Regions from separate parts of the Citrobacter sp. LJND-P06 genome, predicted to be linked through region 1. Evidence: predicted binding sites of a transcription regulator. Region 1 holds the regulator's gene; each other region holds the start of a gene.
What was found. Region 1 encodes Fur, which represses iron uptake genes when iron is present. Its sites were predicted from a motif close to ATAATAATGAGAACNACTATCAA; they were not measured.
Positions count from the first base shown of each region.

Region 1 (4,885 bases):
CCTGGATTTCCAGTCGGGTTATGCAGCGGATATGTTCGGTCTGGATATTGCGGCGTTTACCGCAATTGAAATGGCAGAAAGCGACGACAGCGGGCACCCTAACGAAATTGCATTCTCGAAAAAAAATAAAGGCTATGACGAAGATTACTCTGGCGATAAGAGTGGGGTCAGCCTGTATAAAGCCGCTGCAAAATTTAAATATGGCCCGACCTGGGCACGTGCCGGTTATATTCAGCCAACCGGACAGACGCTGTTAGCGCCGCACTGGAGCTTTATGCCGGGCACCTATCAAGGGGCAGAAGCCGGAGCCAACTTTGACTATGGCGATGCGGGCGCGTTGAGCTTCTCCTACATGTGGGCCAACGAATATAAAGCGCCGTGGCACATTGAAGTCGATAAATTCTATCAGGCGGATAAAAAGACCAAAGTCGATTATCTCCACTCCGTTGGCGCAAAATACGATTTCAAAAATGACCTTATTCTTGAGGCTGCCTTTGGCCAGTCTGAGGGCTATGTCGATCAGTACTTTGCCAAAGCCAGTTACAAATTCGATCTGGGCGGGAATCCATTTACCACCAGTTACCAGTTCTACGGCGCACGCGATAAAGTTGATGACCGCAGTGTGAACGACATCTATGACGGCACCGCATGGTTGCAGGCACTGACTTTCGGTTACAAAGTGGCGGAAGTGGTCGATCTGCGTCTGGAAGGAACCTGGGTTAAAGCGGACGGGCAGCAGGGTTACTTCTTACAGCGTATGACGCCGACCTACGCTTCCTCTAACGGTCGTCTGGATGTCTGGTGGGATAACCGTTCCGACTTTAACGCCAACGGCGAAAAAGCGGTCTTCTTCGGCGCGATGTATGACCTGAAGAACTGGAATCTGCCAGGCATGGCACTGGGTGCGTCGTACGTCTACGCCTGGGATGCAAAACCGGCTACCTGGCAGAGCAACCCGGATGCGTTCTACGACAAAAACCAAACCATCGAAGAATCTTCCTACAGTCTTGATGCGGTTTATACCATGCAGGAAGGACGTGCCAAAGGCACCATGTTTAAACTGCACTTCACCGAGTATGACAACCACTCCAATATCCCAAGCTGGAGCGGCGGTTATGGCAACATCTTCCAGGATGAGCGTGACGTGAAGTTCATGGTTATCGCCCCATTCACTATTTTCTGATGCCAGTCGCGGCAGGGTATATCTCTGCCGCGTCGTTGAGGACTGTTGTATGAAAAAAATGTTACTCATCGCCATTATGACGTCAGGGCTGGTGGCCTGCGCGCAATCTCCTGCACCCAAGGAAGACAGCCGCCTTAAAGAGGCATACAGCGCATGTATTAACACCGCGCAAGGTTCACCGGAAAAAATCGAAGCCTGCCAAAGCGTATTAAATGTGCTGAAAAAAGAAGACCAGCATAAGCAGTTTGCTAACGAAGAGAGCGTGCGGGTACTGGATTACCAGCAATGCATTCAGGCAACACGTACAGGCAATGGTCAGGCGGTACAAGCCGATTGCGATAAAATCTGGAAAGAAATTCGCAGTAAGAACACAGTACAGTAAATGGACTTAGCGGAAGCGAAAAGACCTGCTTTGATAGCAGGTCTTTTTTATGGGCATAAAAAAGCCAACCGGGTGGTTGGCTCTTTAGGCGGGAGCATTACTTTGCGTCGTGCGCATGCTCGTCTTCGCGGCAATCGCCTTCAGCGCAGTGACCGTAAAGATAGAGGCTATGGTTAGTTAAACGAATACCGTGTTTAGTCGCAATCTCACGCTGACGCGCTTCGATAGAATCATCGCTGAACTCGATCACTTTGCCACAATCGAGGCAAATAAGATGATCATGATGATGCTGTTGGGTCAGCTCAAAAACGGATTTGCCGCCTTCAAAATTGTGGCGAGTCACGATACCGGCGTCATCGAACTGGTTCAGCACGCGATACACGGTCGCCAGACCAATTTCTTCACCCATGTCGATCAGACGCTTATACAAATCTTCCGCACTGACGTGATGGTTTTCCGGTTCCTGAAGAACTTCCAGAATTTTTAAACGAGGAAGCGTTACTTTCAGGCCAGCCTTCTTTAATGCGGTATTGTTGTCAGTCATGCGGAATCTGTCCTGTTGCTAAACGATTCACTTCATTAAAGAAGTGACAGAAATTGCACTTGAGAGAATGCGTATCATTATAGAACTGCCATGTCTAAATGAAAACTGCAAGCCTCGGGCAAATAATATTAATCAAAACGTGGTACTGCCGACAATCACACTGTGCAATACCAGAATAACACCCGAACATTGTACAGGGATGGGCAGGAAAGTTACAAATTTGTAGCAATTATTTTGATTGGTTTTATCTATTGATGCGGCGCAGATGATTTCTGCGCCGCACGAAATCAGGCGTTGATGATTTCGTCGAGATGCAGTTCGGCGGAAATCTGTTTAACCCATTTTTCAACGCGCTCAGCGGTCAATTCCGGCTGACGGTCTTCGTCGATAGCCAGACCGACAAAATGATCGTCATCAGCAAGACCTTTGGAGGCTTCGAAGTGATAGCCTGCTGTCGGCCAGTGGCCTACGATGGTTGCGCCGCGTGGTTCGATAATGTCGCGGATGGTGCCCAGCGCATCGCAGAAGTACTCTGCGTAGTCTTCCTGATCGCCACAACCAAACAGAGCCACCAGTTTACCATTGAAATCAATGTCTTCGAGGGTAGGGAAGAAGTCATCCCAGTCGCACTGTGCTTCACCGTAGTACCAGGTCGGAATACCTAACAGCAGAATGTCATACCCTTCCAGGTCTTCTTTACTGCTTTTCGCAATGTCATGAACATCGGCAACGTCTTTACCAAGCTGTTTTTGAATCATTTTTGCGATATTTTCGGTATTACCGGTGTCGCTGCCGAAAAAGATGCCAGTGATTGCCATGAGTAAAATAACCTCTTGAAACTTATTGAAATGGTGGTGGCGTATTGCCCACGGATAAGGGCAATGATAGCAGATCAGTCAGGCATGCGGAAACAGCAAACACGCAGGACTGCACTCTGTGCTACACGATTTATGATTTAGAGCAGAAATTCAGACAGACCCCTGGCCACGCAGCGAGATAAGCTGGTTTGTCAGCATCTCTTCAATGAGCTCACTGCGGCTCATATTGCGTGCTTCCGCCAGTTCATTCAGCGCATCCACGGCATCAGCATTAAGCTTCAGTTCGACACGCTTAAGCCCACGAACCTTGTCGCGTTTAAGCTGATTACGCTTATTAATGCGTAGCTGTTCATCACGCGAAAGCGGATTGGTTTTGGGTCGTCCCGGGCGACGCTCGTGCGCGAACAGATCTAATGTCGTACGGTCCGTTTGTTCTTTGGCCATGATTTTGGTGACTTCGGGGAAACAATCAGCCAGGCGTCTGCCCGGATGGATAGCGCGCCATCATACATCAGCGAGTGAGGCACGCCAACGTCCACGCACGTAATCGCGCGCGGACGCTGAGTTTTTAATCAGTTAGCCTTTTCCGCCAGATACCGGCGTATCGCGCGGAGCACGGCATCTGGTTTTTCTGCATGCACCCAATGGCCGGCACCCGCAATCACATGCGCCCGGGCCTGAGGAAATTGCGTCAGTAAATCGTGACGATAGGCTTCGGTGACGTAAGGCGAATTCCCGCCAGGAATAAACAGCGCCGGATGATTCCAAGCGGGAATGGTTTCCCATCCCACGATATGCGGGTACTGCTCCCACAATACGGGCACGTTAAAGCGCCACTCGCCATCGACATACGACTTTAACAAAAACTGGATAACGCCTTCTTCCTGGAGGTGCTGGCGCATGACGGCCGCCGCCTGCTGGCGCGTTTGCGCGTCCGATTCGGTCACGGCGTTGATCGCAGCAAAGATCTCATCGTGACGGCGCACCTGATAATCAACCGGCGCAATATCAATCGCCACCAGTTGGTGGATACGATCCGGCGCCAGTGCGGTCAGCGCCATCACGGCTTTCCCGCCCATTGAGTGACCAATAAAGGTGGCCTTTTCGATACCCGCGGCGTCCAGAGTATCCAGCAGATCCTGCGCCATCGCCGGGTAATTCATCTCTGCTGAACGGGGAGAAAGACCGTGGTTTCGCATATCAACCTGGATGATGTCGTGATCCTGTACCAGATCGCGCGCCAGGATGCCGAGGTTATCAAGGCTACCAAACAAGCCGTGAACAAGGACGATGGGAGAATTATTGTGCAGCTTTTGTGCAGATTGCGCTCGGATGTTCAATTTCATGGCAAAGTTCTTTTTTTCGCTCTGTCGGGTTAGGGTATTATGTTGACCATTCTGCCACGGGGCTGCAACAACTACGGTAACTCCGAGTTTTTCAGACAGCCTGGCTTGACGCTATCCGCTGTTGGGATTTGCCCCTATAATCCCAACGACTTGTATTCAGATAAGACACCGCACTGGATTAAGATGAAAACGATTGAAGTTGATGATGAACTCTATAGCTATATTGCCAGCCACACCAAGCATATCGGCGAGAGCGCATCCGACATTTTACGGCGTATGTTGAAATTTTCCGCCGCATCACAGCCTGTCACTCCGGCGGCGAAAGAGGTGCGCATCGCGCAACCCGCTATCGTTGAAGCGAAGCCGGTCAACCCCGTAAAAGATAAAGTGCGCGCCATGCGTGAACTTCTGCTTTCCGATGAATATGCGGAGCAGAAGAAAGCGGTAAATCGCTTTATGCTGGTACTGTCTACACTTTACTCACTGGATCACAACGCGTTTGCTGAGGCGACGGAATCGTTGCACGGTCGTACGCGCGTATACTTTGCGCCCGACGAGCAGACCCTGCTGAAAAATGGTAATCAAACCAAGCCGAAACACGTGCCAGGCACG
Region 1 covers NZ_CP187317.1:3,210,380-3,215,264, reverse strand. The annotation lists gene chiP (chitoporin ChiP) at 1-1,183, shown strand, start outside; gene ACO7SM_RS15365 (ChiQ/YbfN family lipoprotein) at 1,233-1,565, shown strand; gene fur (ferric iron uptake transcriptional regulator) at 1,663-2,109, opposite strand; partial or broken gene ACO7SM_RS15355 (fur leader peptide) at 2,102-2,187, opposite strand; gene fldA (flavodoxin FldA) at 2,397-2,927, opposite strand; gene ybfE (LexA regulated protein) at 3,078-3,371, opposite strand; gene ybfF (esterase) at 3,500-4,273, opposite strand; gene seqA (replication initiation negative regulator SeqA) at 4,457-4,885, shown strand, end outside.

Region 2 (4,885 bases), 560 kb from region 1:
GAATGCAAATGTATATCATGCCGCATATATTAGAACGTTTTGCCGGATAGCGCTTTGCTTATCCGGCCTGCTGAAGTTTCAGCGTAACGTTGTGTTGTTGTCACCTCAACGATGGATTCCGGCGAAAAGGATAGACGAAGTGAAATTGAGATGGTTTGCATTTTTAATCGTGTTACTGGCGGGTTGTAGTTCAAAGCAGGATTATAAAAATCCGCCCTGGAATGCGGAAGTTCCGGTCAAACGCGCGATGCAATGGATGCCGATCAGCGAAAAAGCCGGTGCGGCCTGGGGCGTGGACCCGAAGCTTATCACTGCGATTATCGCGATTGAGTCCGGCGGTAATCCTAATGCGGTCAGTAAATCGAATGCCGTAGGATTGATGCAGTTGAAAGCCTCTACCTCCGGGCGGGATGTCTATCGCCGGATGGGGTGGAGCGGCGAGCCGTCGACCAGCGAGTTGAAAAACCCGGAACGTAATATCTCCATGGGCGCCGCCTATTTGAGTATTCTGGAAAACGGGCCGCTGGCCGGCATCGAAGATCCGCAGGTGATGCAATACGCGCTGGTGGTTTCCTACGCGAACGGGGCTGGCGCGCTGCTGCGTACCTTCTCCTCTGACCGGAAAAAAGCTGTCAGCAAGATCAACGATCTTGACCCTGATGAGTTTATCGACCATGTTGCCGATAACCATCCTGCGCCACAGGCACCGCGCTACATCTGGAAACTTCAGCAAGCGCTGAATGCCATGTAACCGGGACTGATGTTACTCGCGCACTTTATTCGCTTTTTCCCGCGCTTCGCGCTCCAGCGAAAAGATAATCCGCTGTAATTGCCGCTCCACCGCCGGGCTGACGTTAAGAAAACGCAGACTCAGGCGGGGAGTGGTGATTGTTTCATTTTTCCCGTCGATCACTTTACGCTCGCTAATCGAGATGAGCTGCGCGTCAAAATGGAAAATGCCCCATTCGCCCATGTTGAGTTCAATCTGAGAAAATCGCATTCCCTCTTTTAACCCTTCGGGTTTCGCGCCTTCCAGCAGTGCACCCATGCCCCCGAGAGAGAGATCGAATAAGCGAAAACGCAGCGTGCTGTTGTCCGGCATTTTTGCTGAGCAGATGTAGGGAGGATGCAGCGGGGCGCAGATACGGAAATATTCGCGTCGTTGTACGAACCACAGCGCGGGCGGTAGCGCAGTGATAAATGCCGGAAGCTGTTGGTATTCACCGCTCTGCAACTGCGGTAGCGTAAATTCGACTTTTGCGCCCTGAGTTTCGGCGGTAATGGTGATGTGTCTGGCGCGCTGAGCCGCGAGGTTTTCATTCTCCTGACTGCCGAAATCCATCACCAGACTCTCCGGGCTGACCGCGAGAATTTTGCTGATGAACTGGCCTCCTGACCACGAAATGCGCAACGGAACCTGATGTTTATTGAGATCACGAAGAACGCCTAACACCGCCAATGGATTTTGTTTCAGGAACTGCTCATGGTAATGACTCACGCCTAATGACTCCTGGATACCTGACAGACTGTCGTCAGTTATCGGCATCGCGCGACAGAACTTAATACAAATGGGTGAAATTTTTTTTCAAACTGAACGAATTAAGGCGGCGTCCAAAAGCGCAGAATCGTGGCTTGCCTATACTTAGGGTGCGAGTGCAAGAACGTCTTGCGCATGCGTTCACTGGAAAGAGGGCCTGAAAATGGGAATTATTGCCTGGATTGTTTTTGGTCTGATTGCAGGTGTTATCGCCAAACTGATCATGCCGGGCCGTGATGGTGGAGGTTTTATCCTGACCTGCATTCTCGGTATCGTGGGTGCGGTTGTCGGTGGATGGTTGGCGACCATGTTTGGTATTGGCGGCAGTATCAGTGGATTCAATTTTAATAGTTTCCTGGTGGCCGTCGTTGGTGCGATTCTTGTGCTGGGCGTCTTTCGACTCCTGCGGCGAAATTAACAGAACGGCTCCTGCGGGGGCCGTTTTTCTTTCTGCTGGTTCCATAACTACGTGAATGTAAAGGGGGAGGTATCGCTTGATTTGTTAATGAAAATGCGAATAATTGTCATTCCATTTTTCATATAATAATTCACCCATGAAAACCACCCGTTGTTTTACATTGCGCGCACTCTCTGGATGTATCACCCTGGCACTGACACTCCCGTCTTATGCCGAAGAATCAACCATTGTCGTGACAGCCGCCGGTCAGGAGAGTCTGCTGCCCGCCTGGACCAACAGTGCCACCAAGTCGGCTGTGCCGGAAAGCAAAACGCCGCAGGTCATTAACACCATCGACAGTAAAGAGATCGCGCAGCGCCACGCGAACTCGGTGAATGAGATCCTACGCTACGCACCGGGCGTTTCTACGGAGGTACGGGGCAGTACTTCGTACATGAGCGAGTACAAAATTCGGGGCTTTACGGTCGAGCAGGAGTACTACAACGGCTTACAGCTCCCCTATAACGTGACCGGTAATACCAAAGCGCGGATCGATCCTCTGCTGATTGAAAGCGTGGATATTCTGAAAGGTCCGGCATCGGTGCTTTATGGGAATGGATCGCCCGGCGGGCTGGTTAACATCCAGGGGAAAAAGCCGCAAGCGGAACAAAAAACGGAAATGGGCTTGACGACCGGAACCCGCAATTTGAAAGAAGGTTATCTGGACTCGACCGGGCAAATCAACGACAGCGACTGGAACTACCGACTGCTGGGCAAAGCGACGGAAGGCGACGATCAGCCGCACACCACCCGTTATGAAAACTATCTTGTCGCGCCGTCAGTGACCTGGCAGCCGGATAATAAAACGCGCCTGACCATCGATGCGCTGGCGCAGAACACGCCGTCGTTGTCGCCTTCCAACCCGCTGCCCATTGCCTATTTGCGCTCAGGTTATGCCGATTCCCGGGACTATGCCGGGGATGAGTGGAGTGGCTTCAAACAGCGGCAATGGATGCTGGGATACAGTTTTGAACACCAGTTTGACAGCGGCTGGGGCTTTACGCAGAAAGCCCGCTATTTTGATGTCGATACCCATCAGCGCAGCGTCTACTCAACCGGGAATGGCACGAATCCGGTGTGGGAGTTAAATCGTTTTGCCTACACTACCGATGAAGATTTGAAGAGTTTTAATATCGACAACCAGGTGACCAAAACCTTTGCGCTGGGTGACTGGAAACACCATTTGCTGGCGGGTTTTGACTACCAAAAACTCGACAGCCATTACTTGTATCGTTATGCCAGCAATACGCCGGGGATCGATATGCGCGATCCGAATTATGATCAAATTCACAGCGATGAACTCGGGCTTTATACCGCGCAGAAAAACCGACTTTCCTACCAGCAGAATGGCTACTATTTGCAGGATCAGGTGGAATTTGGCGGGCTGAATCTGCTGGCGAGCGTGCGGTATGACGACTACCGTTCCACGACCACGGATGATATGCAAAATGGCGAGAAAACATGGATCTCGCAGGATCGCGTCACCAAACGTCTTGGCGCGCTGTACGCCTTCGAAAATGGTATTTCCCCGTTCATCAGCTATTCCGAAGGTTTCAAACCGATTTCGCCACAAGGCACATTGACGGGAAAAGATGTGAAGCCGACCACCAGCAAGCAGGTGGAGGGCGGGGTGAAATACCTGCTGGCAGAATATGCCACCACGCTTACCGCCTCGGTGTTTAACATTCGCCAGAAAAACGTCCTTTCCGCCACGCCAACCTGGGATTACCGTCAGACCGGCGAGATAGAGTCGAAAGGGGCTGAGGTGTCTGTCGTGAGCCGCCCGGCGGATAACATCACGCTGATCGCCAACTACGCCTATACCCATGCCATCAATACCGAAGATGAGACTTACGAAGGTAAACGCCCGACGCAGGTACCCGAAAATGCGTTTAACCTGTGGGGCGACTACACCTTTGATGAGACGGTTCTGCGAGGGCTGAACATTGGTGCCGGGGCGCGTTATACCGGGCCGATGGAGATCTCGCCGGATAACAAAGGGGGCAAACTTGGCGGCACCACACAGTACGATATGGCCGTATCGTATCGTCTGGGAGAAGCGCTGCCGTCGCTGACTGGCGTCACGTTGAAAGCCAGCGCGCAGAACATCACCAACAAAGAAACTTTTAGCTGTTATGACAGCACCAACTGCTGGATCGGGCGCGATCGCACGGTTCAGGTCGGCGCGAGCTACAGTTTCTGATAAAAGCTGACCCGGCGTTCTGCCGGGTCAGTTCATCCTGTTTACGGATTTCAGGGCGTGGTCTGTTTTTGTGGCGCAGGCGCAGCGGCGTCTGCCGGTGTCGGGCGCGTTGCGGGGACGTTGTCGCACGGTTTTTCTTTCGGGCAGATAATATCGAGCATTTTCAGGGTCACGCCGTTAGTCCAGCCAAACCCATCCTGTAGCGGATACTCACCGCCGCCGCCACCCGTCCCGGTGCTGCTGACATCATACTTCTCGACCAGCTTTTTCTCGCGCTCCCAGGTGTGTTGAACATTGGTCAGAAAACGCCAACTGACATCCATGGCAACTGTATCCTGACCATAATTCTGCAACCCTTCGGTCGCGACCCACTGTAACGGCGCCCAACCATTGGGCGCATCCCACTGTTGTCCGCTTTTTACCGAGGTTGTGGCAAGGCCGCCAGGTTGCAGTAAATGCGCCTGGGTTGCCGCCGCCACTTTACTGGCCCGATCGTTGGCCGCGGCATTCACATACAGCGGGAACAGCGTCGCCGCCGTCAGTTGATTACGGACTTTCTTGCTCTTCAGATCGTAGTCAGCGTACCACCCCTCTTTGGCATTCCACAGATGGTCTTCGATCCCTTTTTGTCTCGCACTGGCGAGGGTTTCGTACTGGCTGGCTTTGGCATCGTCACCGGCGGCTTTAC
Region 2 covers NZ_CP187317.1:2,653,695-2,658,579, reverse strand. The annotation lists gene emtA (membrane-bound lytic murein transglycosylase EmtA) at 140-751, shown strand; gene ycgR (flagellar brake protein YcgR) at 764-1,498, opposite strand; gene ACO7SM_RS12740 (GlsB/YeaQ/YmgE family stress response membrane protein) at 1,701-1,955, shown strand; gene ACO7SM_RS12735 (TonB-dependent siderophore receptor) at 2,092-4,197, shown strand; gene ACO7SM_RS12730 (alpha,alpha-trehalase) at 4,248-4,885, opposite strand, start outside.
Region 2: a site for Fur is predicted at 2,043-2,065, ahead of ACO7SM_RS12735 (TonB-dependent siderophore receptor). Genes of this name have one in related genera too.

Region 3 (4,885 bases), 1.8 Mb from region 1:
GGCTTCAATCGGGTTCGCCAGTACGCTGAGGCTGAAGGTATCTTTCAGGCTCTGCCAGGTTTCGTCTACCGCGCCCATCAACTCGTCACCGAGGTGGAACTCTGCGGGGTTGAACTCCTCTTCCTGGATGTTTTCTGCGGTATAGAGCGTGTTGAGCGTACCGACCACGACCTCTTTCGCCATTGCCCCGGTAAACAGCCCTACCGTTGCCTGCCAGTTATCTTCATGAACACCAATCGGTTTAAAGATAGGGGTGATCACGCGGCTCACGGAGGCGAGGGCGGAGTCGTTGATGTTGTCGACGATTTTCCCGCTCAGAGAGAAGCTGTTAAAGGCACTGAGGAAAATACTGACGATGATGATCACTTTACCGGCGCGCAGGACGAAGCCTTTCAGGCGCTGCCAGGTTTGAATGACCAGACTCTTAATGTGCGGAACATGGTAGACCGGCAGTTCCATAACAAACGGAGAGGCTTCGCCACGCATGATGGTGTGTTTGAGCATCAGGCCGGTCAATACTGCCATCACAATACCGAGTACGTAGAGTGAGAAGACCGCCAGGGCGCCATTCTGCCCAAAGAACGCAGCCGCAAACACCGCAAAAATCGCCAGGCGTGCGCCACAGGACATGAACGGCGCCATCATGATGGTCATCAGGCGTTCACGCGGTGCATCCAGGGTACGCGCACCCATCACTGAGGGGACGTTGCAACCAAAGCCCACAATTAGCGGCACGAATGATTTGCCCGGCAGCCCCAGCGCTTGCATCAAGCGGTCCATCACAAACGCGGCGCGCGCCATGTAACCGGAGTCTTCAAGGAAGGAGAGGAACAAGTACATCATCCCGATCTGCGGTACCAGCGGCAGAACGGTGTTGATCCCACCGCCAAGACCCTGGGCCAGGAAGATAGTCAACCACTCCGGGAAATGAAGGGTGTAGCCAATCCATTGGATCCCATGTACAAACAGCGCGACCGAACCGACGTCAAACAGCGGCTGTAAAGCGCCACCGATGTTAATGGCGAGCAGGAACATCAGGTACATGACGAACAGGAAAATCGGCAGGCCGAGGAAGCGGTTAAGGATGATTTTATCCACTGCCGTAGTGAACCGGCTGGGTTCTGCCGTCAGCGTATTACTCACCACGTCGCAAATGGCGGCGATACACTGGTAACGCGCGTCGGCAATGTGCAACGCCGGGTCTTCCATCGTGTCGCTTAAGCGCGCTATGGAGGCGTCCAGATTTTGGGCTGCGTCACCGGCATAGGCGCGGCTGTAGATATCGCCTTCCAGCATTTGCAGGCCAAGCCAGCGACGCTGTTGCAACGGCATTTCCGTGGACATCGCATCAGCCAGTGAATGGGCTTCACGTAATAGCGGCTGGGCATAATGCACCAGATCAACGCTGTCATTCGCCTGATGGCGGTCAATGGCCAGTTTCAGCGCTTCAATCCCGCGACCCCGCGTGGAAACCAGCGGAACCACAGGACAGCCAAGGCGTGCGGACAGGGCATCAATATCGATACGGATCTGCTGTTTTTCAGCAATATCCAGCATGTTGAGCGCCACAATGCAGGGAATGCCTAATTCGAGCAGTTGTAACGTCAGATAGAGGTTGCGCTCAAGGTTAGAGGCATCGACCACGTTGATCAGCAGGTCAGCGTCGCCGCTCAGAATGTAATGGCAGGCAATCTGCTCATCAAGCGAGGTTTGCGACGAAATGGTGGTCAGCGAATAGGTGCCGGGTAAATCGACCAGCGTGACCTGGTTATCGGTCGTGGCGAACTGACCCTCTTTACGCTCGACGGTCACGCCAGCCCAGTTACCCACGCGCTGACGCGCACCGGTAAGCTGGTTAAATAAGGTTGTCTTGCCGGAATTTGGATTGCCAATTAAACCAATGGTTAATTTTTTCATTTTTATAGACTCACTGTATTAACAGGAAACCGCTTCCACTTCTAATAAGGCCAGATCTTTTTTACGCAATACCAGGCTAACACGACGCGTTTGGATATGAATGGGGTCGCCTAAGGGCGCAACGCGCACCACATTAAAAGAAGAGCCGGGCAGCATGCCAAGAGAAAGCAGTTTCTGACGGTACGCCGGACTGATTTCACGGGCAAAACCGGTAATTTTCCACGCAGTGTCTGGAGTAAATTGCATAGGGCCTACTTTGTTTCTCGCTAACTGGATGTTTACCTCATGCGGTGCGCAGAGCGGAGGGCATGAGACCAGATGATTAGCCAACGAAGGAAAGATTAAATAATCAACAGTACAATGATAATGAGAATGGTTTCTATCATCAATACTTAAAATGTGACCGAATGTGGTTTTGTATAATAAATTGAACCAATCTTGATATGGCTCAACATTTATTCCCCTTACGGACAGGTCATGCCCTTCGGCAATAATGACCCCTTCTTAATGTTTAATTAACGTTTTATATGTTAACGGTGTGATAATTAAAAGTGTCATTCTCACCTGATGAAATTAATTAACAGATTCATTCTGCAAACATTAATTGTTAATCGGTAAATGGAATGGCTTGCCGGGAAGAAAAGGGAAAAACGTTGGGTATCCGGGAAACAGAAGACTGCTTCTGGCACGAGAGGTGTGCCAGAAGCAGGAAGAGGCAAGCAAACAGGCGTTAGCGTTTTTTACCCATCGCTGCGGCCAGTGCGTCCATCATGGCGCTGTTACCGGCAGGTTGAGCGTCGCGACCGTGTGGTTTCGCCGCTTTTGCCGCCGGACGATTGCCCTGGGCACGTTCGTTACTGCCGCTACTGCGACGGGCGTTCGTTTCACCAGGCTGTTCGTCCAGACGCATGGTCAGGGCAATACGCTTACGTTGCAGATCCACTTCCATCACTTTCACTTTAACGATGTCGCCCGCTTTCACCACGGTATGCGGATCTTCGACGAACTTGTTCGACAGGGAAGAGATATGTACCAGTCCGTCCTGATGGACACCGATATCCACAAACGCGCCAAAGTTGGTCACGTTGGTGACGGCGCCTTCGAGGATCATGCCAGGCAGCAGATCGTTCATGGTTTCCACGCCATCGGCAAACTGGGCGGTTTTAAACTCCGGACGCGGGTCGCGACCCGGTTTTTCCAGCTCTTTGATGATATCGGTGACGGTCGGTACCCCGAAGCGTTCGTCAGTAAAATCAGACGCTTTCAGATTACGCAGCTCGTTGCTGTTGCCCATCAGGTCGCGCAAGGACTGTTCGGTGGCCGCCAGAATGCGTTCGACGATGGGATACGCTTCCGGGTGAACCGTGGACGCATCCAGCGGGTTATCGCCATGGTTGATACGCAGGAAGCCCGCACACTGTTCAAAAGCTTTTGGCCCCAGACGGCTCACCTTCAGCAACTGTTGGCGGTTCTGGAACTGGCCGTTTTCATCGCGCCAGCTCACGATATTCTGCGCCATCATTCGGGTCAGACCTGCCACGCGGGTTAACAGTGGCACGGAAGCCGTATTCAGATCGACACCGACGGCGTTTACGCAGTCTTCGACCACGGCGTCCAGTTTACGGGCGAGCTGAGTCTGGCTAACGTCATGCTGGTACTGGCCTACACCGATGGATTTCGGATCGATTTTTACCAGCTCGGCCAGCGGATCTTGCAGGCGACGGGCGATAGAAACCGCGCCGCGCAGCGAAACGTCGAGATCCGGGAACTCCAGTGCTGCCAGTTCGGAAGCCGAGTAAACCGAGGCGCCAGCTTCGCTGACAATCACCTTCTGGGCGGTCACTTTCGGGAACTGTTTCTGTACGTCGAGGAAGAAACGCTCCGTTTCACGCGATGCGGTGCCGTTACCGATGGCGACCAGCTCAACGTTGTATTTTTCGCACAGCGCGGCAACCGCGACGGCGGCTTTCGCTGCCTGACCGGTATGCGGGTAAATGGTGTCGGTGGCGACCAGTTTGCCGGTGCCGTCGACAACGGCGACCTTCACGCCGGTACGCAGACCGGGATCGAGACCCATGGTGGCACGCAGACCGGCAGGCGCTGCCATCAGCAGATCGTGCAGGTTACGGGCGAAGACGTTAATCGCTTCATCCTCCGCGCGCTCGCGCACGGTTCCCATCAGCTCGGTTTCGAGGTGCATCAGCACTTTAATACGCCATGTCCAGCTCACGACGCCTTTACGCCAGCCATCCGCCGGGGCGTTATTCAGGCGCAGGCCGAGGTGGTTCTGGATAATCTGTTCGCCGTGGCTCTCTTTCGGCGGCTCGTCGAACTGCGGATCGGCATTCAGCGAGAGCTGTAATACGCCTTCGTTACGACCGCGGAACATTGCCAGCGCGCGGTGAGACGGAACGGAGGAGATCGGTTCGTGATGGTCGAAGTAGTCGCGGAATTTCGCGCCTTCTTCCTCTTTGCCTGCCACCACGGTTGCCACGATGTGGGCGTTTTTCCACAGATAATCACGCACTTTCGCCAACAGAGCGGCGTCTTCGGCAAAACGCTCCATCAGGATGTAACGCGCGCCGTCGAGTGCCGCTTTGGTGTCGGCCACGCCTTTTTCGGCATCGATATAGTTGGCGGCTTCTGTTTCCGGGTCGTTGGACGGGTCGGTCCACAGCAGATCGGCTAGCGGCTCAAGGCCTGCTTCGATGGCGATTTGCCCACGGGTACGGCGCTTCGGTTTATAGGGCAGGTAGAGATCTTCGAGTTCGGTCTTACTTAACGTCCCGTTGATGGCATTTTCCAGCGCATCGGTCAGTTTGCCTTGCTCGGAAATAGATTTGAGGATCGACTGACGTCTGTCTTCCAGTTCGCGTAAATACCCCAGACGCGTTTCCAGGTTACGCAGTTGCGTATCATCCAGACCGCCGGTGATTTCCTTACGATAACGTGCGATAAACGGCACGGT
Region 3 covers NZ_CP187317.1:316,936-321,820, forward strand. The annotation lists gene feoB (Fe(2+) transporter permease subunit FeoB) at 1-1,917, opposite strand, end outside; gene feoA (ferrous iron transporter A) at 1,936-2,163, opposite strand; gene ACO7SM_RS01425 (Tex family protein) at 2,648-4,885, opposite strand, start outside.
Region 3: a site for Fur is predicted at 2,278-2,300, ahead of feoA (ferrous iron transporter A). Genes of this name have one in related genera too.